4 regions of the Methylosinus sp. shoA genome follow, and region 2 is predicted to be linked to each of the others. Evidence: predicted binding sites of a transcription regulator. Region 2 holds the regulator's gene; each other region holds the start of a gene.
The links. The regulator LexA, encoded in region 2, represses DNA repair genes until DNA is damaged. The targets are predictions, from matches to a motif close to TGTTCNNNNTGTGTTCNG.
Positions count from the first base shown of each region.

Region 1: a site for LexA is predicted at 2,162-2,179, ahead of AC6IW9_RS14615 (YifB family Mg chelatase-like AAA ATPase). Genes of this name have one in related genera too.
Region 3: a site for LexA is predicted at 5,448-5,465, ahead of ssb (single-stranded DNA-binding protein). Genes of this name have one in related genera too.
Region 4: a site for LexA is predicted at 1,246-1,263, ahead of AC6IW9_RS14755 (ImuA family protein). Genes of this name have one in related genera too.

Region 1 covers NZ_AP046091.1:3,204,994-3,212,188, reverse strand. The annotation lists gene AC6IW9_RS14635 (FtsK/SpoIIIE family DNA translocase) at 1-94, shown strand, start outside; gene AC6IW9_RS14630 (hypothetical protein) at 122-385, shown strand; gene AC6IW9_RS14625 (hypothetical protein) at 399-1,061, shown strand; gene AC6IW9_RS14620 (lytic murein transglycosylase) at 1,122-1,964, opposite strand; gene AC6IW9_RS14615 (YifB family Mg chelatase-like AAA ATPase) at 2,258-3,796, shown strand; gene AC6IW9_RS14610 (ATP-binding protein) at 3,882-5,621, shown strand; gene AC6IW9_RS14605 (OmpA family protein) at 5,749-7,195, shown strand, end outside.
Region 2 covers NZ_AP046091.1:2,010,496-2,017,690, forward strand. The annotation lists gene AC6IW9_RS09055 (NAD kinase) at 1-226, shown strand, start outside; gene AC6IW9_RS09060 (EF-hand domain-containing protein) at 252-800, shown strand; gene AC6IW9_RS09065 (hypothetical protein) at 809-1,696, opposite strand; gene AC6IW9_RS09070 (hypothetical protein) at 1,867-2,190, shown strand; gene lexA (transcriptional repressor LexA) at 2,346-3,053, shown strand; gene AC6IW9_RS09080 (AsmA family protein) at 3,189-5,120, shown strand; gene AC6IW9_RS09085 (class II 3-deoxy-7-phosphoheptulonate synthase) at 5,226-6,605, shown strand; gene AC6IW9_RS09090 (alpha/beta hydrolase) at 6,611-7,195, opposite strand, start outside.
Region 3 covers NZ_AP046091.1:3,194,164-3,201,358, reverse strand. The annotation lists gene AC6IW9_RS14580 (hypothetical protein) at 450-851, shown strand; gene AC6IW9_RS14575 (prephenate dehydratase) at 932-1,801, shown strand; gene AC6IW9_RS14570 (DNA helicase) at 1,861-2,574, opposite strand; gene recF (DNA replication/repair protein RecF) at 2,857-4,005, opposite strand; gene AC6IW9_RS14560 (hypothetical protein) at 4,123-4,380, opposite strand; gene ssb (single-stranded DNA-binding protein) at 4,830-5,351, opposite strand; gene AC6IW9_RS14550 (HD domain-containing protein) at 5,539-6,213, opposite strand; gene AC6IW9_RS14545 (CHASE2 domain-containing protein) at 6,232-7,195, opposite strand, start outside.
Region 4 covers NZ_AP046091.1:3,232,101-3,239,295, reverse strand. The annotation lists gene AC6IW9_RS14765 (hypothetical protein) at 1-627, opposite strand, end outside; gene AC6IW9_RS14760 (RNA-binding protein) at 690-938, opposite strand; gene AC6IW9_RS14755 (ImuA family protein) at 1,319-2,041, shown strand; gene AC6IW9_RS14750 (DUF6504 family protein) at 1,956-3,479, shown strand; gene AC6IW9_RS14745 (error-prone DNA polymerase) at 3,476-6,745, shown strand; gene AC6IW9_RS14740 (helix-turn-helix domain-containing protein) at 6,778-7,026, opposite strand.

The DNA of each region.
Region 1 (7,195 bases), 1.2 Mb from region 2:
CGTGGTCGGCCAGGCGAACCATGCGGGCAAGCGGGAGATTTTGGTGGGCGGCGGGATCGATCGCGGGGCGTTCGATAGAGAAGCGGCGGAGTAGAATCTGCTTTGCGGGCCGGAGACTCGTATGGGCAGTTCGGCGATTGGCGTCGAAGAGGCGGATGGGGCGATTTCGGCCGTCCTGAACTGTTCGATGTCGCGGATCGTCGATTTTGCCGCAAGCCGGAACTGGAGCTGGAAAACTCCCGATTATGGGTTATGTTTTCCCTGGCGCGGCGAGCCGATCCGGGCGGCGGCGGGGCGTCGGCGATACCGCGTCGGACTCCGGCCCGACGAACGGCCGGCGGCCGAGGGGAAGGGCGGACCCGGGGCCGAAACAACGGTGCTCTAGGGGGAGAATCATCATGCCCGACGGTCTTGTCCCGTCACGGCGGTCGATCGATGGGTTTCGCCGCCCATGGTCCACGCCCTTCGCCGGCTTGCTCGGCGCGGCGGCGTTGCTCGTCTCGCTCGTCGCATTCGCCAGTCCCGCCTCCGCTCATGGGCGGCTCGGCGCGGCCGAGGGCCGGTGCCGGCTCTTCATCGGCCCGGACATCATGAATTTCACGGGCTATCTGCCCGACGCCTCGAAAAACGAATTCTGCGAGGACATTCCCTCGACCGGCCATATGATCATCGCGCTCGACGCCGAGCAGGACGAGCTGCGCGAGATGGCGATCGACATCCGCATCGTCAAGGATGTGGGCGGCGAGGAGAAGGAGAACGCTGATCTCGACGCGGTGACTGTCGCCTATCGCCCACCCCGCATCTATCCGAACGGCACGATCAATTTCGAGCATGTGTTCCCGGAGGCGGGCTTCTTCGTCGGCATCGTCACGGCGGCGGGTCCGCACGGCGAGCGCTGGGTGTCGCGCTTTCCCTTCTCGGTGGGCGAGAGCTTCTTTCGCAGTCTTCCCTATTACGTTCTGATGGCGTTCGGCGTGATCGGCGTTTTTTGGGCCTATCTGAAACATCGGCCGAAGACGTCGATCAAGACGACGACGCCGCGGCCCGAGCCGGCCGAGTGAGCCGCCGGCTCGCGAGCCTTCGAGGACCTCCGCCGTCGAGCGTGCGAGTTCGAAAAGAGATCAGTCGCCGTTGATGCGATGGGCGAGCAGGGCGATGGTCTTGGAATAGACTTTCGCCTTGTTCCATTGCAGCAGAACGGGAAAGTTCGGCTGACCTTCGTCCCAGCCGGCGCCCGGCTGCCATCCGTGGCCGTGCAGGAAATTGGCGGTCGAGGCGAGCACGTCGGCCGTGTCGTGGACGAGATCGCGCGATCCGTCGCCGTTGAAATCGACGGCGAATTTCAAATAGGACGACGGCATGAACTGGGTCTGGCCGATCTCGCCGGCCCAGGCGCCGCGCATTTTGTCCGGCGAGAGATCGCCGCGGTCGACGATGCGTAGCGCGTCCAGCAGCTCGGCGCGGAAGCGCTCGGCGCGGCGGCAGTCGTAGGCGAGCGTCGCCAATGCGCGGATCGTCGCGAAACTTCCGTTGAACGCGCCGAAATCCGTCTCGAGACCCCAGATCGCGACCAGAACCGGTCCCGGAACGCCGTAGCGCTGTTCGATCTGCTTGAACAGCGCCGCATGACGCTGCACCAACTGCCGGCCCTTGCTCACCCGGTATGAGTTGACCATGCGTCCGGAGAACTGCTCGAAGCTCTGGCGGAACACTTTTTGCCCACGATCATGCGAAATCACGGAGCGGTCGTAATAGACGTCGGCGAGCGACGCCTGGATCGCGCGCTGCGAAATTCCCGCCGCGGCCGCGTCGCGCTTGAAGGAATCGAGCCAGGTCTCGAATCCGTCGCCGTTGTGTCCGCAATCGACGGCGCCCTCGGCGGCGCGCGCGACCGAAGCAAAAGCGAAGGCGAGCGACAGGGTCGCGGTCAGAAGCTTTCCTCGAAATTGATTTTGCGGGCTCATCTCACGTCTTCCGATCTCGCGCCTTCGCGCGTCGCAACAGTCCGTCCGCAGGTCAGATTGACGGCGATTCTCGGCCTTTTTGCATCGCTCGCGCGGCCCTTCCTAGTCTGGCGCCGAGGCGTTAGCACGACGTTGCCGGCGTAGCGAGAGTTGCGCAGGACCTCGCGCGCCGTTTCCGCCCGAGCGCCGCCGCGATCTGTTCCCATATTGTTCTTGCGCGGACGGACGGCGCGCGCTAGCATAGCGACGGTCGAATTGGTTTGGGGCGCGGCGCAGCGGGCGGGGGCGCGGGCATGGTGGTCAGAGTCGCAACCGTGGCCTTCGAGGGGATCGAGGCGAAACCCGTCGACGTGCAGGTGCAGATCGCCAGCGGCAATGTGGTGTTCACTCTTGTCGGCCTCGCCGACAAGGCCGTCGCCGAATCGCGCGAGCGGGTGCGCGCGGCGCTCACGGCGTCGGGCCTCGCCCTGCCGGCGAAGCGCCTGACGGTCAATCTGGCGCCGGCCGACATGCCCAAGGAAGGCAGCCATTACGATCTTCCCATCGCGCTCGGCGTGATGGCCGCGATCGGCGCCATTCCCTCCGACGCGCTCGACGGCTTCACCGTTCTCGGCGAGCTGGCGCTCGACGGGACCTTGACCCCGGTCGCCGGCGTGCTGCCCGCGGCGGTCGCCGCCAATATGCGCGGCCATGGGCTGATCTGCCCGCGCGAATGCGGGCCGGAGGCGGCCTGGGCGTCGAACGAGATGGAGGTGGTCGCGCCGCGCTCGCTGATCCAGCTCGTCAACCACCTCAAGGGAACGCAGGTCCTGGCGCGGCCGCAGCCGGCGGTGCGCGCGCCAGCCGGCGATCTCCCGGACCTCGCCGACATCAAAGGCCAGGAGAGCGCCAAGCGGGCGCTGGAGATCGCTGCGGCCGGCGGCCACAATCTGTTGATGAACGGGCCGCCCGGCGCCGGCAAGTCGATGTTGGCGGCGCGCCTGCCCTCGATCCTTCCGCCTCTCTCGCCGCGCGAGCTGCTCGAAGTGTCGATGATCCATTCCGTCGCTGGCGAACTCGCGGGCGGCGAACTCACCGACCGGCGGCCGTTCCGCGCGCCGCATCATTCCGCCTCGATGGCGGCGCTGGTCGGCGGCGGGACGCATGCGCGGCCGGGCGAGATATCACTCGCCCACAATGGCGTTCTGTTTCTCGACGAACTGCCGGAGTTCCAGGCGCAGGCGCTCGACAGCCTGCGCCAGCCGCTCGAGACCGGCGAGGTCGCGGTCTCGCGCGCTAATCATCGCGCCGTCTATCCGGCGAGGTTCCAGCTCGTCGCGGCGATGAATCCGTGCCGCTGCGGCCATGCGCTCGATCCGGGCTTCGCCTGCCGGCGGCAGCCCAACGAGCGCTGCGTCGCGCAATATGCGGCGCGGCTCTCGGGTCCGCTGATAGATCGCTTCGACCTGCGCATCGAGGTTCCGGCGGTCTCGGCCGCCGATCTCGTGCTGCCGCCCCCGGCGGAGGGCTCGGCGCAGGCGGCGCGACGCGTCGCCGCCGCGCGCGAGCGCCAGAGGCTGCGCTATGAGCGCATGGACCTCTCCCCGACGACCACCAACGCCTCGGCGCCGGCCGGCGCGATCGAGAAAGCGGCCCGTCTCGACGCTTCGGGGGCGGCGCTGATCCGTGACGCCGCGGATCGGCTCCATCTTTCCGCACGCGGCTTTCATCGCGTGCTGAAGCTCGGCCGCACCATCGCCGATCTCGACGGAGCGGAGGCCGTCGAGCGCCGCCACCTCGCCGAAGCCCTCGCCTATCGCGGCGAACACAGGGGAGCGCGCGCCGCAGCTTGAGTCGCGCCGGTCGACGATTTCATTCATACTTTCTCCCATTCCATACCGGATGATCGCCATGGTCGAAGCCTATCAGGAAATCCGGATGTCCTTCTTGCTCCAGACGCTCGTCTTTCTCGCCGCCGCGGCGCTGCTCGCCGTCGCGGTCTTCGGCTGCATGCGTCTCGTGCGGTCGCGGCGCCGTTCGGCGGTCGAGTCCGAGCTCGAAGGATTGCGGGACGAGATTTGGGAGCTGCGCGCCGCCGCCGCGGCGCGTGACCGCGCCGAGGCGGCGAGTCTCGCCAAGTCCCGCTTTCTCGCCACCGTCAGCCATGAGATTCGCACGCCGCTCAACGGCGTTCTCGGCCTCGCGCAATTGCTGGCGGCGACGCGGCTCGACGCGGAGCAGGCAAGCTATGTCGACGCGATCGCCGCCTCCGGCCGCTCGCTCGCCCAGCTCATCGACGACATTCTCGACTTCTCCAAGATCGAGGCCGGCAAGGTCGAGCTGCGCATCGAGTCCTTCGCCCTCGCCCCGCTCCTCGAGGGCGTCGTGGAACTGCTCGCGCCGCGCGCCGAAGCCAAGGGTCTGGAGATCGCCGGCTTCATCTCGGCGGATGCGCCCGAACGCATCGAGGGCGACGCGGCGCGCGTGCGCCAAGTGCTCGTCAATCTCGCCGGCAACGCCGTCAATTTCACTTCGCAGGGCGGTGTCGGCCTGAGGGTCGAAATCGACGCCGGCGGCGCGCTCGCCTTTCGTGTCGTCGACACCGGGCCTGGAGTGCCGCCGGGCGCGCGCGGAATCATCTTCGAGGAGTTCGAGCAGGGCGACGGCTCGTCGACACGCCGTCACGGCGGCACCGGCCTCGGCCTCGCTATTTCACGCCATCTCGCCGAACTGATGGGCGGACGGCTGGAGATCGAGGACTGCGCGCGGCCGGGCTCGATCTTCGTCTTCACCCTGCCGCGCGGACCGAACGCGGTCTATGAGCCGCGCCCAAGACCCGATGCCCGCCTCGCCGGAACGCGTGCTCTCATCGTCTCCGCAACGATCTTCGAAGGTCCGTTCATCGCCGAGGTTCTGCGCGAGGCGGGCGCACAGGCCCGAATCGCCCGCGACGAGGCAGAAGCCGCGCGCATGATGGGCGAGGCCATGGCTTTCGACTCGGTCGTCGTCGATTGCGCGCTCGGCGAAGACGCGACCGAACGGCTCGCCCATGCGGCGCGCCGCGCGGGAGCGGGACGCGCCCTGCTGCTGTTCTCGCCGATGGAGCGGCGCGCCTTCGGCGAAGCGGCGCTGCGCCGTTTCGATGGCTGGCTGGTCAAGCCGGCGCGCGCCGCCTCGCTCGTCGAGCGCCTGTCGCCCGCGCCGCCGCCCGCCCGCAGCGACGCCGGCTTCGTCGCGCCCGAGACGACGCTCGGCGGGCTGCATATTCTCGTGGCCGAGGACAATGAGATCAACGCCCGGATCGTGTGCCGGCGCCTCGAGAAGCTCGGCGCGCTGGTCACGCGCGCCGAGAACGGCGCCGAGGCGGTCGAACTCGCACGCGCGGCGTGGGCGGGCCGGGTCCGCGCCTTCGACATCGTTCTCATGGATCTCTTCATGCCCGACCTCGACGGCCTCGAGGCGACGCGGCTCATCCGCACCGAAGAATCGCGCGTCGGCGCGCGGCGTCTGCCGATCGTCGCCCTCACGGCGAGCGCGCTCGAGCAGGACGAACGCGCTGCGCTCGGCGCCGGGGTGGACGCCCTGCTCACCAAGCCGGTGGAGTTTCCCGCTCTGTCCGCGGCGATCGCGGCGGCGCTCGCTCCCGGCGAACACAGCGAAGCCTGCGCGGCGATCTGAGCCGCGCCGCGCCGTCACAAAAAGGCGCGAATTTCGCCCATCGGCGACGCCACAGGTCGTTCATAAGTGAACACGACGAGCGCCGGCGCTGGCGATTCGTTTCCGGAATCCGGGGAGGACGCCGAACATGCGCAGAACGACGAATATCTTGCTGGCCGGCATGATGACGCCGGCGCTGATCCTCGCAGCGGGCCCGAACGCGACGGCGCAGACGCCGGATCCCGTCCGACCGGCTCAGACGCCGAGCGGCCACGACGACAAGGACAAGAAGGATCGATCGCCGCAGCCGCGCGGCTCCGCGCCGACGGCGCGGGCGCCCGCCCCGATGGGCGGCGGCGTTCCGCAGCAGCCGCATGCGCCCATGGCCCGGCCGCCGGCGGCTGCCGCCCATCCCGTTCCGCAAGCGGCACCCCAGATCGCGCCGCGCGTAGCGCCGGCGCAGCCATTTGCCGCGCCGCACGCCGTTCCGGCCCAGCCGCAACGGCCCGCGCTCGGGGAATTTCACACGCGGCCGGCGCCCGCCGCCGACGGAACGCCCGGCCGCGCCCCGGGACCGGCCGCTCCGCAGACGCCGCCACGCGCGGCGCAGCGCGGAGGCCCGCGCGCGCCCGGCGATACGCCGGACGGCGGCGCGCGCCGACCGGGGGGCCCGTCCGTCCCTGCGGCGCTCGGCGGTTCGCAGCATACGCCGGGCGGCGGCGAGGCGAGCGCCCCCGCCGCCGGCCATGTCATTTCCGATCGCGTCCCCGATCGCGTCCCGGCCGCCCGCGCCCCGACCGCGCCTGGCGGCGCCGAGGCTCCGGCCGCCCGCCCCGGCCTGGCGCCCGCAATCGGCGCCCCCGATCATATCCCGGGCAACCGCCCCGCCGCTCCCCCCGCCGTCGGCGCAGGAACGCCGGTCGGCGCTCCCGGCGCGCCTGGGGACCTCGACCATATTCGAAGCTCCCGCACCGGCGGCGCGCCGGCGATCGGCGGCGCGGGAGCCCCGCCCGGGGTCCCGGTGGTCCATGGGGCCGACGGCCACGCGCCGGGCGGCCGTCCCGGTCTGACGACGGCGCCCGGCGCTCCGCCGGCCGTCTCGCCGAACGTCGGCGCTCCTGTTGGACAAGCGCCCGACGGCCGGGTTCCCGGCGGGCATGGCCGCTTCCGGCCGCCCAGCGGACCCGGCGTCCCGCCGGTCGCCGGCGGACCGCCCGCCGCCCCGCCGCCGCGGAGCGGCGGCTCGGGCCTATCGCCCGCAGCGGCGGCGGCGATCGGCGCCGCGGCCGGGCTCGTCGGCGGCTTCATGCTGGCCCAGCCCGGAGTCGCGCGCGTCGACCAGATCCATGCGCACCGCCGGCAGTTCGACCGCGACGGCTACACCGTCATCGAGGAGCCCGGCCGCACGATCGTGCGCGACCGCTACGGGGTCCACATCCGCCACGACGAGAACGAACGGTTCCGCGACCTCGGCGTCGATCTGCGCAGCGAGCGGCGCGGCGACGAATTCGTCACCGTCTATCCGCGGCGCGACGGCGGCGAGGTCGTCACCTACACCGACGCCAATGGCGTTCTGCTCCGCCGCATCCGCCGCT
Region 2 (7,195 bases):
CTTCCGTCCGCGGCGCTGGCGCGGCGCGCTGCTGCCCGATGTCGCCAAGGTGCGGCTCGAGGTGCTGGAGGCCGAGAAGCGCCCGGTCTCCGTCGTCGCCGACCACGACGAGTTCCGCGACGCTCTTCGCGTCGATGTCGAGATGGATCATGGAACCGATCTGATCCTGCTGCACGATCCCGGCCATTCGCTGGAGGAGCGCATTCTGCGGGAGCAGTTCGGTTGACGGCGGGCGGAGTGGAGGCGTCGAAATGCATCAGCGACGGATATTGTTCGCCCTCGCCGTTCTGGCGGTTTCCTCGGCCGCCTCGCTCGCGCAGCAGCGGCCGCACGGCGGCTTTCCGGGCGGGGCCGGCCGAGCGCCCGAGGGGCAGGACGCGGTTCTCGCCACGGCGAGCGAATGGGGCGGCGCGCAGGGCGTCTACACCTGCGAGCAATGGCGGCAATATCTGCAGCGCATGTACAACGTCGCCGACAAGCGCCGCCGCGGCTTTTTCGACGCGCGGGATTTCGAGACGGTGCGCCGCATCAGCCCGGTTTTCCGCAGCGCGAGCTTCGATTATTTCGACATGGCCGGCAAGGGCAAGGTGACGAAAGAGGAGTTCCTCGCCTTTCCGAGCCCCTTTTTCGAGCGCTACGACAAGAGACGGACCTGCCGCGTCACGCAGGAAGAGATCGCCCGGGCGCGCACGCCCGCCGGCGCCGGCGGGCAGCAGCCGTCGGACAGCGGGCCGGGATTTCCGGGCAAGGGACGTGGAGGATTCGGCGGCGGCTATGGCGGCGGCGGCTTCGGACGCTGAGGGCGCGCTCAGCGCGGATCGGCGCGCCATTTCGGCGCGTCGGGCGCGGTGAAATCGAAGGTCCAGAGGAACGGCCGCAGCGCATTGACGCCGAGGATCAGCGGCGCGTCGCGCCCGAGCGCGCTACGCAGCGGGCCGAAATCATAAGCGATCACATAGAGGTCGCGCAGCGCGCGCCCCTCGCCGAGATCGATCGCCGCGATCTTGTAGAGCTTGGCCGAGAGCGCCGCGCCGCCGGCGTCGCGCGCATGCGCCTTCTCGCGCACGGGCTTGAACAGCGATTTGTGACGCTCGACGAAGCGGCGGTCGACCGCCGAGAGCTCCGCTCCGCTGTCGATCAGGCCGATCGCCCTGGTCCGGCCGAGCCGCGCCTCGACGCCGACCAGGCGCCCGCCCGGCCCGAGGCGGCGCAGAGGCGCGAGCGGGCCCGCGGCGCCCGGAAACGCCATGCGCCCTCCCTCGAGATCGAGCGTGAAGCGGGCGTTGCGGAAGAAATCGAGCCCGAGCAGATCGTCGCCGGCGCTCTCCTCGCAGCGCGTCACGACATATGTCGCCCGGCCGATGTTGTTTCCCTGCTCGGCCACGAGCTGCACATTCTGCGCCTCGACATCCTCGCAGCGCGTCGTCAGGCCGGAGGCCGCCTCGGACTCGCTGCGGCCGACGAGCGGGAGCTGCGCGTTCCAGGGCGCGACGCGCAAGCGCGTGCTGGAGGCGCCCGTGTCGAGGCGCATCGTTCCGAGCACATTGCCGAAGCGCGCCGAGACATGGACGCGGCCGCCGCCGTGCTCGCCGTCCGTCACGGCGAGGGCGACGACGGAGCCTTCGGCGGCGAGCGCCGGCCGGCTCGGCGCGGCGAGGCAGGCGAGCGCGGCGACGACGGAGCGAAAGAGAGTCATGGCGAAAATCCCGGCGCGAAGTCCGGCGACAGTTTCCGCCATTTCGGCGCATCCGCAAACGGTCGCCGGAGCTTTTGGCGTCCGCCGCCCCATGGTCACGTTTTCGCCGTTGATTTCGTTCGAGATGACGGCCGACGCCGCGCCGCGCCGGCGCGATCACGGAGACAGCCATGGGCATCAGAACGGCAAGAACACTCGCAGGCGCTCTCGCGCTCGCTCTCGGGGCCGCGCCGCTCGCGACGGCGACGCCCGCCGAAGCGGGCGATCCGGGTGCGGCCATCGCCGCGGGGATCGGCGGCTTCGCGCTCGGCGCCCTCGCCGGAAGCTCGGCGCGACCGGCGCCTCCGCCGCCGCCTTATTATGGCGCGCCCGCCTATTATCCGGCCCCCGCCTATGAGGCGCCGCCACCCTATCGCTGCTGGCGCGAGCGTCGCCCGATGTTCGACGAATATGGCGTCGTCATCGGCTATCGCCGGGTTCGCGTCTGCGAGTAAGCCGGACGCCGAGGGCGAGCGCCCCCTCCTCACGTGAAATTTCGCTGCGCCCTTGCGGAACGCACCGCGAACGCATAGAGTCGCGTTCATGATTTGTTTATGAACGCTCGTCACTATGCGCCGCGCCGCGGTTCGGCGCCACCGGGGGCCACGCAATGCTGACCAAGAAACAAAGCGACCTGCTGCGCTTCATCCATGAGCGCTTGAAGGAGACCGGCGTGCCGCCCTCCTTCGACGAGATGAAGGACGCGCTGGATCTGCGCTCGAAGTCCGGCATTCATCGGCTGATTCTCGCCCTCGAGGAGCGTGGCTTCATCCGCCGCCTGCCCAATCGCGCGCGCGCTCTCGAGGTGCTGCGCCTGCCCGAATCGGCGACGCCGCGCGCCGCCGCCCGCGGCGGCAAATTCTCCCCTTCCGTCATCGAGGGCGCGCTCGGCCGCGTCCGCCCGATGGCCGAGCGCGCCGAGAGCGAGGCCGATCAGCAGGTCGCCGTGCCCGTCATGGGCCGCATCGCCGCCGGCACGCCGATTTCCGCGTTGCAGAACCGCAGCCACACCATCGCCCTGCCGTCCGATCTGCTCGGCAGCGGCGAACATTTCGCTCTCGAAGTGCGCGGCGATTCGATGATCGACGCCGGCATTCTCGACGGCGACGTCGTCGTCGTGAAAAAGCAGGACAGCGCGGAGACCGGCGACATCGTCGTCGCTCTCATCGACGACGAGGAGGCGACGCTGAAGCGGCTGCGCAAGCGCGGCGCCTCCATCGCGCTGGAGGCGGCCAATCCCGCCTACGAGACGCGCATTTTCGGCCCCGATCGCGTGCGCATCCAGGGCCGGCTCGTCAGCCTGCTGCGGAAATACTGACGCAGCCGCCGCAATCGCGCCGCCACGATCTCGCCGCCCTTTTTCGCCATCGTCCGAGTTCCCGAGCCGGCGCCCGCCGCTGCTTCGCGCTGCGGCGCGGCTTTCCGTGGGCGCGTGCTCTGCCTGGACTGGACAATGTCGCATTCGACCGGCCTTTCGCGCGAGCTCGACCGCTTGAAGATGGGCGTGCGCCGCTGGCGTCTCGCCTTGCGTGGACTCTCTCGCGGCTGGATCGCTGCGATGCTCGCGGCCGCCGCTCTCGCTCTCGCCGCGGCGATCGCGCCCTGGACCTTCTCGACCGGCGCCATGCTCGAGGAGATCGCCGGCCAGATCGAGGCCTCCTCCGGGCTTCGCGGGGCGGCCAAGGGGCGATCGACCTTCTCGCTGCTGCCGCGTCCGCACATTGCGATAGAGGACGTCGCCTTCGCCGATCCGTCTTTCGCTTTGACCATCGAGGCCGAGCGGCTGCGGGGAAACGTCCGGGTGCTTCCGCTGCTCGCGGGCCGGCTGGAGCTCGCCGACATCGAGCTGCTGCGCCCCCGCATCCAGATCGCGCTCGATCGCCGTCCGATGACCGGGAGCGGCGCGGCGGCGCGCGCGGCCGCCGCCCGGCCGTCGACGCCCGAGGCGGAAAAGGCCGATCGCGCGCCGCTCGGCTCCGTCGCCGTCGTGTCCGGCGTCGTCCGCGTCGTCTCCGGCGAAGACGGGCGCGAGGAGCGGATCGAGAATGTCGACGCGACGCTCGACTGGACCTCCGTCGGGACGCCGGCGACCCTCGACGCCGCCTTCTCCTGGCGCGGCGAGCGGCCGCGGGCGATGCTGTGGGTGCAGAAGCCCGGCGCGCTGCTGCGCGGCGAGACCTCGCCGATGATGATGCGAATCGATTCCGACAGCCTGCGGCTCGAGGCGGAGGGCGTCGCCCAGAGCGGGCCGAAGCCGCGCTTCGCCGGCCGCCTCTCCGGCTCCTCCCCTTCCTTGCGCAATGCGCTGCGCCTCGCCGACGTCTCGGCGCCTCTGCCCGGACCTTTCGAGAATGTGCAGCTTTCCGCCAAGGCCAGCGTCGGGCTGCGCGATTTCCAGCTCACAGAGCTGCATTTCTCCGCCGACGAGAACGACTTCGAAGGCGTCTTCGGGTTGCGCCACGACGGCGATCGGCCGATCCTGCACGGCACGCTCGCCAGCAGCTTCGTGTCGGTGAAGCCGATGATCGCCGCCGCGCCGACGCTCTCCGGGCCGGACGGCCAGTGGAGCCGCGAGCCTTTCGTGCTTCCCGATATTCATGGCGCGGACGTCGACCTGCGACTCTCCGCAGCGCGGGCGCGCGTTCTGCGGCTCAACATAGAAGACGCCGCGATCTCGCTGATGCTGCGAGCCGGACGCGTCGAGATCGCGCTCAACGAAGCGCAGGCCTATAAGGGAACGATCAAGGGCCGCGTCACGCTCGCCGCCAATGCGGCCGGCGCGGTGGAGCTCCACGCCAATGTGCAGACGCAGGCGGTGGACGCCGGGGCGCTCGCCTGGGATCTCGCGGCGCGGCCCGACCTCGGCGGCAATCTGGACGCCGGCGTCGTGCTCGACGCCGCCGGCGACAGTCCCGCGGAAATGATGCGCGACCTCGACGGGCGCGCGAGCCTCGTCCTGAGCGAGGGCGAGGTCGGCGGCATCGATCTCGAGCGCGCGCTGCGGCGCGTCGACAAGCGCCCTCTGTCGAGCGCGTTGGACATTCGCTCGGGGCACACTCTGGTCGACCGCGCCGCCGCGACGATCAAGATCGCCAAAGGCGCCGCCGCGATCGAGGACGGCGAGGCGCATGGACCGGGCTTCTCGCTGGCCTTCGCCGGCTCGGCCCGCATCCCCGAGCGCAGCCTCGCGATCAAGGCGCAGGCGCGCGAGGCCGACGCCGCCGGCTCGCCGCGGGACAATGGCGTGCAGATCGGCTTCGGACTGTCGGGCGCCTGGGACGAGCCGTCCTTCGCGCTGGACGCGGCCGCGCTGATCAAGCGCTCCGGCGCCGCGGCGCCGCTGCTGCCGCGCGCCGAGCCCGAGTCCCCTACGGCGGATCGCTGAGAGCCGCGAGCGGAGCGCGGAGGGGGCAAAAAAGTCGCCTCCGGCGCGCCGCTCCTGTATAGATCGGGCGGCGGGCGCCGCCGCGCCGCGCGGGAGTGACGAGCCGTGGATCATTGGACGCCGGGAAGTTGGCGGGAGAAGCCGATCGAGCAGACGCCGGTCTATGCGGACCAGGGCGCGCTCGCCGATGTGGAGCGCCAGCTCGCCGGCTTTCCGCCGCTCGTCTTCGCCGGCGAGGCCCGCAGCCTGAAGCGCGCGCTCGCCGAGGTCGCGGCAGGGCGGGCCTTCCTGCTTCAGGGAGGCGACTGCGCCGAGAGCTTCAGCGAGCATTCGGCCGACAACATCCGCGATTTCTTCCGCGTCTTCCTGCAGATGGCGGTGGTGCTCACCTATGCGGCGGCCTCGCCGGTGGTGAAGGTCGGGCGCATCGCCGGGCAATTCGCCAAGCCGCGCTCCGCGCCTTACGAGAAGCAGGGCGACATGGAGCTGCCGAGCTATCGCGGCGACATCATCAACGATATCGAATTCACCGCGAGCGCCCGCCGGCCGGACCCGCAGCGCCAGCTGATGGCCTATCGCCAGTCGGCGGCGACGCTCAATCTCATCCGCGCCTTCGCCACGGGCGGCTACGCCAATCTCGAGAACGCGCATCGCTGGATGCTCGGCTTCGTGCGCAACAGCCCGCTCTCGGAGCGCTATTCGCAGCTCGCCGACCACATCAGCGAGACTTTGGGCTTCATGCGCGCCATCGGCCTCGATCCGGAGCATCATCCCGAGCTGCGCCAGACGGATTTCTACACCTCGCACGAGGCGCTGCTGCTCGGCTATGAGCAGGCGCTGACCCGCGTCGATTCGCTCGAAGGCGGCTATTTCGCGACCTCCGGCCATTTCCTGTGGATCGGCGATCGCACCCGCCAGCCGGACGGCGCCCATATCGAATATATCCGCGGCATTCAGAACCCGGTCGGCCTCAAATGCGGGCCGAGCCTGAAGCCCGACGCGCTGCTGCGCCTCATCGACGCCATCGATCCGCAGAACGAACCCGGACGGCTGACGCTCATCTGCCGCTTCGGCGCCGAGAAGGCGGCCGACGCGCTGCTCGCGCTGCTGCGCTCCGTCTCGCGCGAGGGGCGCAATGTCGTGTGGTGCTGCGACCCGATGCACGGCAACACGATCAGCGCCGGCGGCCGCAAGACGCGGCCCTTCGACCGCGTGATGTCCGAGATCCGCGCCTTCTTCGACGTCCACCGCGCCGAGGGGACCTATGCCGGCGGCATCCATCTCGAGATGACCGGGCAGGACGTCACCGAATGTATCGGCGGCGCGCGCGACATATCCGAGCGCGAGCTGCATATGCGCTACGACACGACCTGCGATCCGCGCCTCAACGCCGAGCAGGCGATCGAGGTCGCCTTTCTGGTCGCCGAGCTGCTGAAGGCCGAGCGCCTCGCGCGCGGCGGGCGGGACCAGGAGGCGGCGGAGTAGGGGCGTCAGCGCTCGGCGCGGCCGGCCAGAAACGCGGCCGCCTCGGCGAGCGAGCGGCGCGCCTCGGGCATGAAGGCGGCGCCCATCTGCCAGCCGTGCGGGACGACCGGCCAGATTTTCAATTCGACCGCGACGCCCGCGGCCGCCGCGCGTTCGGCGAGGCGGCGCGAATCGTCGAGCAGCAGCTCGTCGGCGCCGACATGCAGCAGCAACGGCGGCAATCCCGCGAGATCGGCGTGGAGCGGCGAGGCGAAAGGATCGCGCGCGCTCGCGCGGCCGAGATATTGCCGGGCCGCAAGCCTCAGGGCGCGGCGCGTGAAGATCGGGTCCGCGTCTTCATTGTCGCGAACCGAAGCGCCGGTCGCGGCGAGGTCGGTCCAGGGCGAGAACAGCGCGAGCGCGCGCGGCGAGGGCGCGCCGCGGTCGTGCAGGCGCAGGGCGAGCGCGAGGACGAGGCCGCCGCCGGCCGAGTCTCCCGCGAGCACGATGGGCTTGGCGTTTCGCGCAATGGCGTCATAGGCCTCGGCGACATCCTCGACCGCGGCCGGGAACACATGGGCCGGCGCGAGCCGATAGGCCGGCGCGAAGAC
Region 3 (7,195 bases), 1.2 Mb from region 2:
ACCAACGCCAGCCGGCCAACCCCACGGACCCAGGAGATGCGGCGGACCTGAGCACTCCGCAGGGTATTCGAAGTTGTTTGCCGATACGCATCGAACGCAATGTCACGCCACGGTTTATTCTTCTGAGCCGCTGACGCCGCCAGACGCGCACCTCGTTTTGGCGGAGATGAGGTTAACTCAGCTGCATAAAAATGCAACCTTCCAGCAGGATTTTCTACAAAATTCCACGTTGTCACATAAAATCAACATTCTGTAACGACAAGCAGCAGTGTTTCCTCCCCGCGGCGCTCTCGAAAAGCGAGCGTCTGCATCGCCATGGCGCCCCTGACCGGATTCGCCCTTTGCTCGAACTGCCGCTTTGTGGCAAATCGGCCCGGCCGGAGCCGCGACGAACGACGACCGCCGGCGAAGAACAGCGCCGAGAGGGCGTGGGAGGAAGTTCGATGCATATGACAGGCCTTCTCTTGGCGGTCGCGGCGGCGGCGACGATCGCGCTCGGCGGCTGCGGCGGCGGACGGGAGCCCAATGACGCGGTCGGCGCCAAAGTGCTGCGCAATCTGCTCTCCAAGCAGGGCGTCGGCGCCAAGCTGATCTCCTTCAAGAAGGTCGATGGACGCGATGTGAAGACGCCGAGCGCCGAGGCCTATGAGCTCTGGTATGAGGCGGAGGTGCAGTTCCCCGAGGATTACGAGGCGCATTGCGCGGACGAAAAACTGCGCGGTCGCTGCGCCTTCCTCGGCCTCGCGCAGGATCAGAGCTTCAAGAAGGGCGAGGTGCACAAGAGCGAGGGCACGCTGCATTTCGTCCGCTCGGACAAGGGCTGGGTGGGCGAAGACCAGAACGCCTATTGACGCCCTCGCCCGAAGCGCCGTCGAGGCGCGCCGCTCCCGCGGCGCGCTTGGCGACGGCGCCGCTTCCGGAGCCGCATCGGATGACGCAGAAGCCGAAAATCGCTTATCAGGGAGAGCCCGGCGCCAATTCCGACATTGCCTGCCGCGACGCCTATCCGCAGCTCGAGCCCCTGCCCTGCGCGAGCTTCGAGGACGCTTTCGCCGCGGTTACGGACGGCGTCGCCGCGCTCGGCATGATCCCGATCGAGAATTCGATCGCCGGCCGCGTCGCCGATATTCACCATTTCCTGCCCAATTCCGGCCTGCACATCATCGGCGAATATTTTCTGCCGATCCATTTTCAGCTGATGGCGCCGCGCGGCGCGACGCGCGAGAGCCTGCGCAGCGTCTACAGCCATGTGCATGCGCTCGGCCAATGCCGCCGCATCATCCGCGAGCTCGGCCTCGCCGCCCACACCGCCGGCGACACGGCCGGCGCCGCGCGCGAGGTCGCCGAGTGGAACGACGAGAGCAAGGCGGCGCTGGCGCCGGCGCTCGCCGCCTCGATCTATGGCCTCGACGTGATCGCCGAGAATGTCGAGGACGCGGCCCACAACACCACCCGCTTCGTCATTCTGTCGAAGACGCCGCAATGGCCGGCGCCGAACAACGGCCCGACCATGACGAGCTTCGTCTTCCGCGTGCGCAATGTGCCGGCGGCGCTCTACAAGGCGCTCGGCGGCTTCGCCACCAATGGCGTCAACATGACCAAGCTCGAGAGCTATATGGTCGACGGCGAATTCGCGGCGACGCGCTTCCTCGCCGACGTCGACGGCCATCCGGACGAGCCGGCGCTGGCCCGCGCCCTGGAGGAGTTGCGCTTCTTTTCCAAGGAGCTCGAGATCATCGGCGTCTATCCGGCGCATCGCTACCGGCAGGAGTTGAAACGACCATTCGAGTTCGGCGATTGACGCGGTCTTCTCGACGGCGGTCGCGGGCCGGGAAGCCCGCGACCGCCGCCTCGAAACGATCAGTTCAGCGAGCGAAATCGGACGTCTCCCCCGTTCACGAAGCACGCTCTGTCGAACAGCGTCAAATCCAGGGGATTGGGCAGCCTTACGTCTTCGAGATCGGGGAAAGGCTTCGCCGACGGATCATAGGATCGGTGAATTTGCGAGATGAACAGGAAGATCAGCCTCCGTTCGCGTGCGAATGCTCTCAACGCGCGAACCTGGGCCGTCAATTCTGGGCTTTCCCTTCTCTGGTCGAGCGCTTGCAGATAATCGACGACCGCCAGGGCGCCGCGGGGCGCCGATTCCAATCCCTTTATGATGTGGTCCGAGCAGATGGCGTCGGCTTCGCAGAACTCGAACCGTCTATCGAAGTGCGTCCAATCGACGCCGATCGCGCGGAAGCGTTCGGCGAGATCTTTTTTCGTGCATTCGACCGTGAAGAAGAACGCAGGATTTCCGGCTCGCATGGCTTCTATCGCCAATCTCAGGCCGAGCAAGGTCTTGCCCTGGCCCGGGCGCGCGCCGACCAACACCATGTCTCCGGGCTCGAGCCGTGCGAAGAGGCCTTCGATTTGCGTCGCCGCCGCTGCTTTCGACGCCAGCAGGCTCCATCTGCCGAAGCCTTCTTCGGCGGCCGCGAGGTCGAGCGCCCGATGCAGCGGAATCTTTTCTCTGCGGGACAGTCGTCTGGCTTTACGCTTCAGATGATGAATCGGGGCTGACAGCTTCATCGCGAGAACCTCCTGTAGCGAGCAAAGGTCGCAACCCCTCCTTATGCTTCGTGCTCGAACGGTCGGCTCGATCGGTGTTCGGCCCAGCACGAACAATGCTTTCCGAGCGGAGGGCGGAGGCACGGGCTTGCCGGTCGAAAGGCTTAGTCGGATTCGCGCTTCCGGTAAATCGCTTCTGACCGGGATCGGACAATCGGGTGAACACGAGAGAGGCGGCTCCCGGCCGGTTGCCCCGTGCTGCGACGCGTGCGGAGCGGTCGCCGAAAAACATGCGCCGGCCCGCTACGCGACGCGCCCCGGCGTGACGCGCAGCATGTCCGCGCGTCCCGAGAGCGACGCGAAGACCGACGGATCGGCGCCCGTCATCCACACCTGCCCGCCGATCCGCTCGAGCTCGCCGAACAGCGCCTCCCGCCGCGCCGGATCGAAATGGGCGGCGATCTCGTCGAGCAGCAGCAGCGGCGCGACGCCCGCCGTCGCCGCGACCAGCCGCGCATGGGCGAGCACGAGGCCGGTGAGCAGCGCCTTCTGCTCGCCCGTGGAGCAGGCGCGGGCCGCCTCGTCCTTGGGGCCATGGCGCACGAGGAGGTCGCTCGCCTGCGGTCCGCTCAAAGTGCGGCCGGCGGCCGCGTCGCGCCGGCGCATCGATGCCAGAAGCCCACGATAATGATCCTCGACGCGCAGCGCCGGCTCTTCTCCGACCATGCGCTCGAGCTCGCCGTCGATCGTCACATCGGCGAAGGGAAAGGGTGAAGTGTCGTCGCGCCCGGCCGCGATCAGCGCGCGCAGCCGCTCCACCGTGTCGCGGCGCGCGGCGGCGACGGCGACGGCGAGCGCCGCGATCTCGCGCTCAGCCGCCGCCAGCCAGCGGCCGTCCGCCGACTCCTCGGCGAGTAGGCGATTGCGGTTGCGCAGCGCGCGTTCGAGCCTCGCGGCGCGGGCGCCGTGCTCGGCGTCGACGCTCATCGTCAGCCGGTCGAGGAAGCGGCGCCGATCGCCGGCCGGGCCGGCGAAAAGACCGTCCATCGCCGGCGTCAGCCACAGCGGGCGAAGATGATCGGCAAAGGCGCGCGCGGAGGAGACCGGCGCGCGATCGATACGGAAGCGGCGCGAAGCCGCCTCGCCGGGCCCGCCGGCTTCGAGGCCGTGGCCGAGCTGCGCGATACGGCCGTCGGTTTCGAGATCGATCGAGACGGCGAAGCCGCCCGGCCCCCGGCGTCGCGCGCATTCGGCGATGTCCGCGCCGCGCAGGCCGCGGCCGGGAGAAAAGAGGGACAGAGCCTCGAGGATATTGGTCTTGCCGGCGCCGTTCTCGCCGGCCAGCACGACGAGCGCCGCTTCTATCGCGACATCGAGCACGGCATAGGAACGGAAATCGGAGAGCCGCAGCCGGCGCACGCGAGGGGCGAGAGGCAAATCGGCGCGGGTCATCGCTTTCGCAAATATCACATCGGCGCCCCGCCCCGCCGACGCGCCGCAAAAAAATCCGCCGCCGGACGTTTCGTCCAGCGGCGGCCGATCCGTTTCCGCTCGCGCGGAACGCCGTCCTTACTGAATCTTCAGGATGTTCTCGCCATGAGCGGCGCAATCGCACTTCTGGAAGCAGGCGGCGCTCTCCGCTTTCAGCTTCGGGATGTCGGAGTTGTAGTGCTGCTTGCCGCTGATCCAGCCGTCCTCGCACTTCTCCGAGCACTTTGCCTGCTTGTCCACATCCGTGTCGGCCTTCTTGGGGTCGCACTCGGCGAAAGCGGCGCCGGACGCGCCGACGAAAAGAGCCGCGGCGGCGATAAGGGCGTAGAATCTCATCTCTGTCTTCCCTCTTCTTCTCTTGACTTCATTCTTGCTTCTCTGCGCCGGCGTTCCACTCTTGTCAGCGTGACCTCGGCGTCATCGATCCTCTAGAAGTTCTTCGCTTCCGGCAAGCGCGGTGGAATAGCGCCGGACATCGTCCGGCGCCTTGCCGCACGGACGGCGAAATCGTCCTCGGGCGAGGCGCCGCGGCCGATCGCGCTCGTCGGGCTCGACGCACGAACGGTCTCACGGCGCCCTCGATCCGAGTGCGAAAGCCGAAGCCGCGTTTTCACGAAGGCCGCGGCCGCCGTCGCCGGGACGCGAATTCTTCCTTCCCTTTCTGTTCGGGGTTCGACCCTTCTTCTTGGGCGCGTTGCCCCGTGGCAGATAGGCCGTTCTCTACGGAGCTGTCAACAATAGACGACAGTTTCGTTACGTCGCGATGCGCTTTCTTCGACCCGTTGCTAGAACGGAATATCGTCGTCCAGCTGATCGGAAAGACGACCGCCGCCCGCCGGCGCGGACGCGCGGTCGCCGGAGGAGCGCTCCATCGGCGAGGAGCGCCCGAAGCTCGAGCCGCCGCTGCTCGACCCAGAGCCGCCGGCGCCCTCGTAATCGCCGCCGCCTCCCCCGCCGCGGCTGTCGAGCAACTGCAGCTCGCCACGAAAGCGCTGCAGCACGACATCGGTCGCGCGGCGCTGGATCCCGTCCTTGTCCTGATATTCGCGCGTCTGCAGCTGGCCTTCGAGATAGACCTTGGATCCCTTGCGGCAATATTGTTCGGCCACCTTGGCGAGATTCTCGTTGAAGATGGACACGTTGTGCCATTCGGTGCGCTCGCGCCGCTCGCCGGTGTTGCGGTCGCGCCAGGACTCCGTCGTCGCCACGGAGAAAGAGACGACGCGATCGCCCGAGGGAAGCGTGCGCACCTCCGGATCGCGCCCCAGATTGCCGACCAGGATCACCTTGTTGACGCTGCCCGCCATTGTCGTCTCCCCTCAGAAACCCCGGCCACTCTAATCCGAACCCAACGGCGCCGGCGGACATCGGTTCCGTTGTCCACAATAAAGGCGGCTGCGCTCAGTTCCGTATTTGTTCTAGCACCGCGCGATCGGGCGGGCAAGCGTCGCGGCGCCCCGCTCGGCCGGCCCCGCGCTTCGCCGTCGCACGCCCTCACCACCTTCCGCCCGCCGCCCGCAGGCGCGGGATGCAGCGCTCGAGATTGGCGCGCGCCGCCGCGTCCCACAGCGCCCGCGTCTCGGCGCGGCGGAAGATCGGCGCGCCGCCGCGCGCGAAGCTCTCCAGCATAGTCGCTTGATCGGCCGCGAATTTCGTCTCCTCGACGCCGGCCGATTCCGTCCGGATCTTGCGCGTGTTGTCGACGAAAGCCTCCCAGGGCGCGGCGAGCGGGCTGAGATCGAGATCGACGAAGAGATCGAGATCGCCCGAGAAGCCGGGATAATGCTCGGCCGCAGCCTTTGCCTGGGCATGATCGGCGCTCGCCATGACGAGATCCTCCACCGCCCGCGCCTCCGCCTCGCCGAGCCTCGTGCAGCGGCGGAACATCAGCACGCTGTCGCGCACATTCTGCGCGTCGCTGCGCGCTCGCCCGTCCGGGTCGCGCGCGCGATGCACGGCGTCGTGCCAGAAAATGGCGATGGCGATGAGCTCGGGCCGCACGGCGAGACGCTCGAAACGCTGAAGGCCGTCCAGCAGGGCGTCGATGTGCTCCCAAGTGTGATAGGCCCGATGCGGCTGCCGATAGGCGGCGTCGAGAACGGCGTAGGCGTTCGGCTCATGCGCCTTTTCCACCTCGCGCCAAAAGCGTCTGCGAATGGATTCGTTCATCGCCTCTTCCAAGAAACTCTACTTGCGTTCGGGCGTCCACGCCGGCGTCCAATCGTCGCCGGGGGGCGACTGCTCGAGACTCGCGAAACGCAGCAGCAGCACGTCGTAGAGATCGCGCCAGTTCGGCTCGACCAGAGCGCAGAACGCGGCCGCCCGTTCGCGCGCCTCCCCGAAAGCGCGGCGGCCGTAGCTCTCCATCATCGCTTCGTGCGCGCTCCGCCAATCGCGAAAGACGGCGCTCGCCGCGACGGAGGCGTCGCCCGCCAGAGCGAAAATCTCGGTCGGCGTGCGGCGTCCCGCCACGATCGCCGCTCCGAGCGGGAGCCAGGCGAGATCGGGAGCGGCGCCGCGCACGGCGCCGGAAGCGATGATGTCGGTGCGGAACGTCTTGCACAATCCTTCGAGGCGCGAGGCCAGATTCACGTCGTCGCCCAGGATGGAGTAATCGAAGCGGCGCGTCGAGCCCATATTGCCCACGCTGCACAGCCCGAGATTGAGGCCGACGCCCATCGCGGCGGGCCGATGTGCGCGCCCTTGCGCGGCGGCCCTGGCGGCGCGCTCGTCGTTCAGTTTCGCGAGCGCAACGCGCATCGCGAGCACGGCCAGGGCCGCCTTGCGCGGATGGTCTTCCACGTCGAGCGGCGCGTTCCAGAAAGCGACGATCGCGTCGCCGACATATTTGTCGATCGTCCCCTCGCTGTCGAGGATCGCGTCGGTCATCGGCGTCAGATAATCATTCATGAACAGCGTGAGCTCCTGCGCGCTCATGCCTTCCGAAAGCCCGGAGAAATCGCGCAGATCGGAGAACATCACGGTGAGTTCGCGGGTCTCGCCGCCGAGCGCCAGGCGCTCGGGATGCTCGACGAGGCGGTCGACGACGGCTGGCGCGACGAATTTGCCGAAGGCGTTGTGCACGCGCCGGCGCTGGAGCCGGTCGAAGCGCCACAGGGTCAGCGCGCCGACGCCATAGGCGAGCGCAGCG
Region 4 (7,195 bases), 1.2 Mb from region 2:
TTCGATGTCCTCCTTCAACAGATTGACGCCCTCGAAGTCGGTATCAGTATCCTCCGGAGGCGGCCTGTCGTCTCCCGACATTTCGTGCGGCATCCGCATTAAGTTCTCTGACAGCCATGTCCATTTAGTTCTCGACGATGCACTCGGAACCCCAATGTGCGCAAAATTCAATTTTTGATGGCCGTGAACCAAGAGAAAATGCGGTAGGCCGCGGACTCGCCGCTCGTCCTGTAATTCTTTCAGATCGAACACGCCCTGCGCCGTCAGCAGCCGAGCATTCTCTCTAAATACGACGTTCCTTGGCTGTCGATAGGGGTCGGAAACTTGGCTAATTGATGCTGTGGAATGGCTGAAGCGTAGCTCCAGGTAGCGACCAGTAGGCTGGGCAAAGTCAGTCCACGCATAATCGCATTTGAGCGAGCCCCCCTTCACCGCTCGCTCAAATCCAAAATCGACCGCCCACGATATGATTCGACCTGCGTTGTCGTCCGCACTTACAACTTGCAGGATAGGCTGGTCTGCAATGAGTTCTGCCGCGGCCATATAGGCTTGGCGCAGAATGGTAGGAACAATCGTCCTCTGACTGATCGGGAACTGATCCTTGATGAAATCTTCCGGGCTGACCACGAATCGCCTCCCATGGTTGCGTCGCTGCCTACGCAACCATTTCAGACGAAATGCATGTTTTGTCAACCAGCGGGCCGCCACCTCTTCGCAGCCGCCTTTTTCGCGATCTCGGCGCGCCGCTCGGGCGTCATGCTCTCGGCGCGCTTCTTCCCGCCTTTGCGGCCGAGTTCGGCGGCGGCTTGGTTCTTGGCTGGCGCGTTGCCGTAATCCTCCGGCTCTTCGCCTGTCAAAATGCGCATGACCTTCACGGCGCGTGCTATGGCGTCGGCGGGGCGCTTCTCGCCTTTAGGGCCGGTCGGCATGGTCGGCATGGACGGTCACCGAATAAGCGAAATTCTCAGCCGCTTCTCTGGTAGGGAAGCGGCGCGTTTCTGTTAGGAGCCCATTGATTCGAATTTCGACATGGAAGGAAGTTGGCGCAGGGTGTCCGGATGTCACCAGCGCCTGCGTGCCGTTTTCCGGCGCTCTTCCAAACCGTAGCTCTGACACTGGCCCCTCCTGCTTTGCGCCATGCATAGCAGGAGAGATCAGGGCGACGCGAGCTGCCGTCAAGAGCGGCAAAATTCAAACTGACCCACTACCCGATTGGACGGCGGCTTGACTCCGTGGGACGTGTTGTAGAACAATTCGAGAACATGACGCCGAACATCCCCGGAGGTCAACAAGGAACTTGCGGCCCGCCATAGAGTCCTTGCGCGCGCAAATCGAGAAGATCGAAGGTCGAAGCCGGCGCGCGAAATCGGTGCTTCCATTCGGAATCGCCGAGATGGACTCGCGACTCCCTGGCGGCGGATTGGCGCGCGGCGCTCTTCATGAGATCGCCGGTGGCGGGAATGGCGCGGTCGCCGCCGCCGCCGCTCTGTTCGCCGCCGGCGTGGCGGCCAGGACCAAGGGGAAAGTGCTGTGGTGCGTCACGCGCCCGGATCTGTTTGCTCCGGCACTGGCGCAGGCAGGGCTCGCCAGCGACCGGGTGATCTATGTCGAGGCCGGCGACGACAAGACCGCGCTGGCCTGCATGGAAGAAGGCCTCCGGCATGGCGGACTCGGAGCCGTCGTCGCCGAAGTCGCGCGACTGTCCATGACCGCCTCACGGCGACTCCAGCTTGCCGCCGAAGGGACCGAGACGATCGGGATCGCGCTCCGCCGCTGGCGGCGGCAGACGGAGACAGCCGATTTCGGGCAACCGACTGCGGCGATGACAAGGTGGCGCGTGTCGGTCCTACCCTCGACGCCGCTGCCGGCGCCGGGCGTCGGACGGCATCGCTGGCGGGTTGAGCTGATCCGCGCCCGCGCGGGCGAAAGCGCAGAGTTTATTCTGGAGGCGTGCGATGCAGCGGGTTGTCTCGCTCTTCCTGCCGACCTGGCCCACCGACCGGGTGCGGCGAAAGGCCGGCGACGCGGCGCCTCCGGCTGAGGCGCCGCTCGTCCTGATCGGCCGGGAAGGACAAAGGCGGGTAGTGAAGGCGGCCGACGCCGCCGCCCAGGCCTCCGGCCTTCGCGTCGGCATGCTCGCGATCAAGGCTCGGATTCTCGTATCCGGCCTCATCGTCCAGGACCACGACCCTGCCGCCGACGCTGACGCGCTGGAGCGGCTGGCGCTCTGGGTTCTCCGGCGCTTCGCCCCCCTCGTCACTACGGACCCGCCGGACGGGATCGTCATCGATTCGACCGGCGCCGACCATCTCCATGGCGGCGAGCAGGCGATGCTCGACGCCCTGGTCAGCCGGCTCGCCCTATCCGGCATCGCCGCGCGCGCGGCCGTGGCCGATAGCCGGGGCGCGGCCCACGCCCTCGCCCGCTTCGTCGCCCGCCCGACCACGATCGCGCCAGCCGGGCATGGCGCGTCCGTGCTGGCGGCCCTGCCGCTCGCCGCCCTCCGTCTTCCGGGCTCGACGCCGGCCGACCTCCGCGTCCTCGGCTTCGAGCGGATCGGCGATCTGCTCGCCCCGCCGCGGGCGCCGCTCACCCTGCGCTTCGGTCCCGAGCTCGGCCGCCGGATCGACCAGGCGCTCGGCGACCTCGCCGAACCGATCGACCCGATTCGTTCGCCCGATGCCGTCGAAGCGCGCCGATCCTTTCCGGAGCCGATCGGAGCGGCGGAAACCATCGCCCGCTACATCCGCAAGCTGGCGACCGACCTCTGCGCGACGCTCGAGGAGCGCGGGCTCGGCGCGCGCCGCCTCGATCTTATCTGCCAGCGCGTCGATAACCGCACCCAGGCCGTCCGCGTCGGCACGGCGCTGCCCGTCAGGGACGCCGAACGCCTCGCCCGGCTGCTCTGCGACAAGATCGAGACCATCGACCCCGGCTTCGGAATCGAGGCGATGAGCCTCACTGCAACCCTCGCCGAGCCGCTCGCAAACGGCCAGATGGCGAGCGCCCTGATCGAGGAGACGACCCCCGACGTCTCCGACCTGGTGGACACCCTCGCCAATCGCGTCGGCGCGCGCTTCGTCTACCGGGTCGCCCCGGTCGCCAGCGACGTCCCGGAACGATCGGTCCTCCGCATCCCGGCGATGGCGCCCGAGACGGGAGCGACATGGCCCGGCCATTGGCCGCGTCCGGCGCGATTGCTGTCCCAGCCCGAACCGATCGAGACCGTCGCGCTGCTTCCCGACCATCCGCCGGCGTCTTTCACCTGGCGCGGCGCGCGCCGGCGCGTGAAGCGGGCCGACGGCCCGGAGCGCGTCTTCGGCGAATGGTGGAAGCGCGACGCCGAGCTCGTCGCCGTGCGCGACTATTTCCGGGTCGAGGACGAAGCCGGCGAACGCTATTGGATCTATCGCGCGGGGGACGGCGAGGACGCCGCCACCGGCTCGCACCGCTGGTATCTGCACGGAGTGTTCGGATGAGCGGTCCGCGCTACGCCGAATTGCAGGTCACCTCGCATTTCTCCTTCTTGCGCGGCGCCTCCTCGGCCGAGGAGCTGTTCTCGCAAGCCGCGCTGCTCGGCGTCGAGGCGCTGGCCGTGGTCGACCGCAACTCGCTGGCCGGCGTCGTGCGCGCCCATGAGGCGGCGAAGGTGACGGGCGTGCGCCTCGTCGTCGGATGTCGTCTGGATCTCGCCGGCGGCATTTCGGTCCTCATCTATCCGACCGACCGGCCATCCTATTCACGGCTCTGCCGGCTACTGTCGCTCGGCAAGGGCCGCGCCGGCAAGGGCAAGTGCCAGCTCGAATGGAGCGATCTCGTCGCTTATGGTGAAGGGCTGATCGCAGTCCTCGTGCCGGACCACGCCGACGACGAGTGCGGCCTCCGCCTGCGGCGCCTGCGCAAGGCGTTCGGCGACCGGTCCTACATGGCGCTGACGCTGCGCCGCCGCCCGAACGATCAGTTGCGGCTCCATGAGCTGTCGAACCTGGCCGCGCAGTCGCGTGTGCCGACTGTCGTCACCAATGACGTCCTGTTCCACGAACCCAGCCGGCGCATGCTGCAGGATGTCGTCACCTGTATCCGCCACAATGTCACGATCGATGCGCTCGGCGATCGGCGCGAGCGCCACGCCGATCGCTACTTGAAGCCGCCCGAGGAGATGCATCGCCTGTTCGGTCGCTATCCGGAAGCGCTCGCGCGCACGATCGAGATCGCCGACCGTTGCCGCTTCTCGCTCGACGAACTGGCCTATCAATATCCCGAGGAACGCGACGATCCCGTGCTGACGCCACAGGAAACGCTGGAGAAGCTGACCTGGGAGGCCGCGGCCCGACGCTATCCCGAGGGGCTTCCCGACAATGTGCGCGCGACGCTCCTCCATGAGCTGCTGCTGATCGAGAAGCTCGGCTATGCGCCGTACTTCCTGACGGTCAACTCGATCGTTCGCTTTGCCCGCTCGAAGGATATCCTTTGCCAGGGGCGCGGGTCCGCCGCCAACTCAGCGGTCTGCTACGTCCTAGGCATCACCTCGATCGACCCCGGCCGCAACGACCTGCTGTTCGAGCGATTCGTCTCGGAGGAGAGACGCGAGCCGCCCGATATCGACGTCGATTTCGAGCATGAGCGGCGTGAGATCGTCATGCAATGGGTGTTCGACACCTACGGCCGCGACCATGCCGCCCTCTGCTCGACAGTCATCCGCTATCGCACCAAGGGCGCGCTGCGCGACGTCGGCAAGGCGCTGGGCCTTCCCGAGGATCTGATCGGAACGCTCTCCTCGCAGGTCTGGGGCTGGTCCGAGGAAGGCGTCGAGCAGAAGCATGTCGAGGGTCTGAACCTCAACCTCGGCGACCGGCGTCTATGCTTGGCGCTCGATCTCGCGCGCCAGCTCATGGGTGCGCCTCGTCACCTGTCGCAGCATCCCGGCGGGTTCGTCCTGACGCATGATAGGCTCGACGAACTGGCGCCGATCGAGCCAGCCGCAATGGACGCGCGGCAAGTGATCGAATGGGACAAGGACGATATCGACGCGCTCCGTATGATGAAGGTCGACGTCCTCGCCTTGGGGATGTTGAGCTGCATGAAGCGCGGCCTCGACATGCTCGCCGACCACAAGGGCATCAATCTCGATCTCGCGACCATCCCGGCCGAGGATCCACAAACCTATGCGATGATCCGCCGCGCTGACACGCTCGGCACCTTCCAGATCGAATCTCGTGCGCAGATGTCGATGCTGCCGCGCCTCGAGCCCCGGACCTATTACGACCTCATCGTGCAGGTCGCGATCGTGCGGCCCGGCCCGATCCAGGGCGACATGGTGCATCCCTATCTCCGGCGCCGCGAAGGCCTCGAGCCGGTCCATTATCCCAAGCCCGAGCTGGAGAAAGTGCTGGGAAAGACCTTGGGCGTGCCGCTCTTCCAGGAACAGGCGATGCGCGTCGCCATCGAATGCGCCGGCTTCACGCCGGGTGAGGCCGACTTGCTCCGCAAGTCCATGGCGACCTTCAAGCACACGGGCGGCGTCAGTTCGTTCAGGACCAAGCTCATCGAGGGAATGGTCGCCAACGGCTACGATCGCGACTTCGCCGAACGAATGTTCAAGCAGCTAGAAGGCTTCGGCAGTTACGGATTTCCGGAAAGCCACGCGGCCTCTTTCGCGCTGATCGCCTACGCCTCGGCCTGGCTCAAATGCAGGCACCCGGACGTGTTCTGCGCGGCGCTCCTCAATTCGCAGCCTATGGGCTTCTACGCCCCCGCCCAGATCGTCAGGGACGCGATCGAGCACGGCGTCGATGTTCGGCCAGTCTGCGCCAATGCTTCGCGCTGGGACTGCACGCTGGAGCCGACCGATGACGAGGATCGTTTCGCCGTCCGTCTGGGCCTGCGCATGGTCAAAGGTCTCACGAACGCCCACGCCGCTGCGATCATCGCTTCGCGCGCCGACCGGCCTTTCGCCTCGATCGACGATCTCTGGCGCCGCGCCGGCGTGCCCTCGACCGCGCTCGTGAGGCTCGCCGAGGCCGACGCCTTCCGTCCGACCCTGGGCGCCGTCCGCCGCGAGGCCCTGTGGGCGATCAAGGGTCTCCGCGACGAGCCGCTGCCGCTCTTCGCCGCCGCTGCCGCCCGCGAGGAGAAGATCGCGCCCGAGGCGAATGAGCCCGCCGCGGCGCTGTGGCCAATGACGGCAGGCGGCGAAGTCGTCGAGGACTACGGCCATGTCGGGCTCACGCTCCGCGCGCACCCATTGTCATTCCTACGCGAGGATCTTCGACGCCGGCGCATCGTGACATGCGCGGAAGCGATGGCGGCGCGCGACGGCCAATGGCTAGAGGCGGCCGGTCTGGTGTTGGTGCGTCAAAGACCCGGCAGCGCCAAGGGCGTGCTGTTCATCACACTCGAGGACGAGACCGGCATAGCGAACCTCGTCGTCTGGGCACAGACCTTCGAGAAGTTCCGCCGTGTCGTGATGGGAGCCAGCATGCTGGCCGTTCGCGGACGCGCTCAGCGTGAGGGGGAGGTGGTCCATCTGGTTACGCAGCAGCTCGCCGATCTGTCGGCCGATCTAGCAACGCTGGGCAGCCGCGACGTGCCGTTTCCGCCGCCGCACGGGCATGGCGACCAAGTTACGGCGGGTGGCGGTCCCGACCCGCGTGAGCTGCCCCCGAAAGGCCTGCGCACCCGTGACATCTACATTCCCGATCTGCACATCGACACGATCAAGGTGAGGGCGCGCAACTTCCGCTGATACATCATGCCACACGGCTCTCCAGCGCTGCGTCACCCGGTCACCATTCGCGCCAGCGCCAGCGCCTCCCTCCTGACATCGACCGGCGCAAGCATTGGGTCGCCGCGCTCGACGGCGACCGTCAGGGCGACTCTCTCGGCTGCGGCGGCGTGCAGTCCGCGCAGCGACTCGCCGGCCTCGAGCGTCTGGTAAGCACGAAGGCCGAGGCCCATGCGCCCGGCCATCTCCGCTTGCGTCAGTCCGAGGCGTTTCCGTAGCGCCGCCAGCTCCTCATTGGTCATTGGCATTTCCGTCGGCCCGGCTTATCTTCCCCTTCGGAAGCGGGATGAGGCCTTCGCCCCACCCCGCCCCCTCCGGTTTAGAAGGAGATGGCGATGCTCACTCGCCATCTCCCCCACCGGAGTGTCACCGTGAGCTTGATGCTCATTGTCACACTCCAGGTCGTCGAGC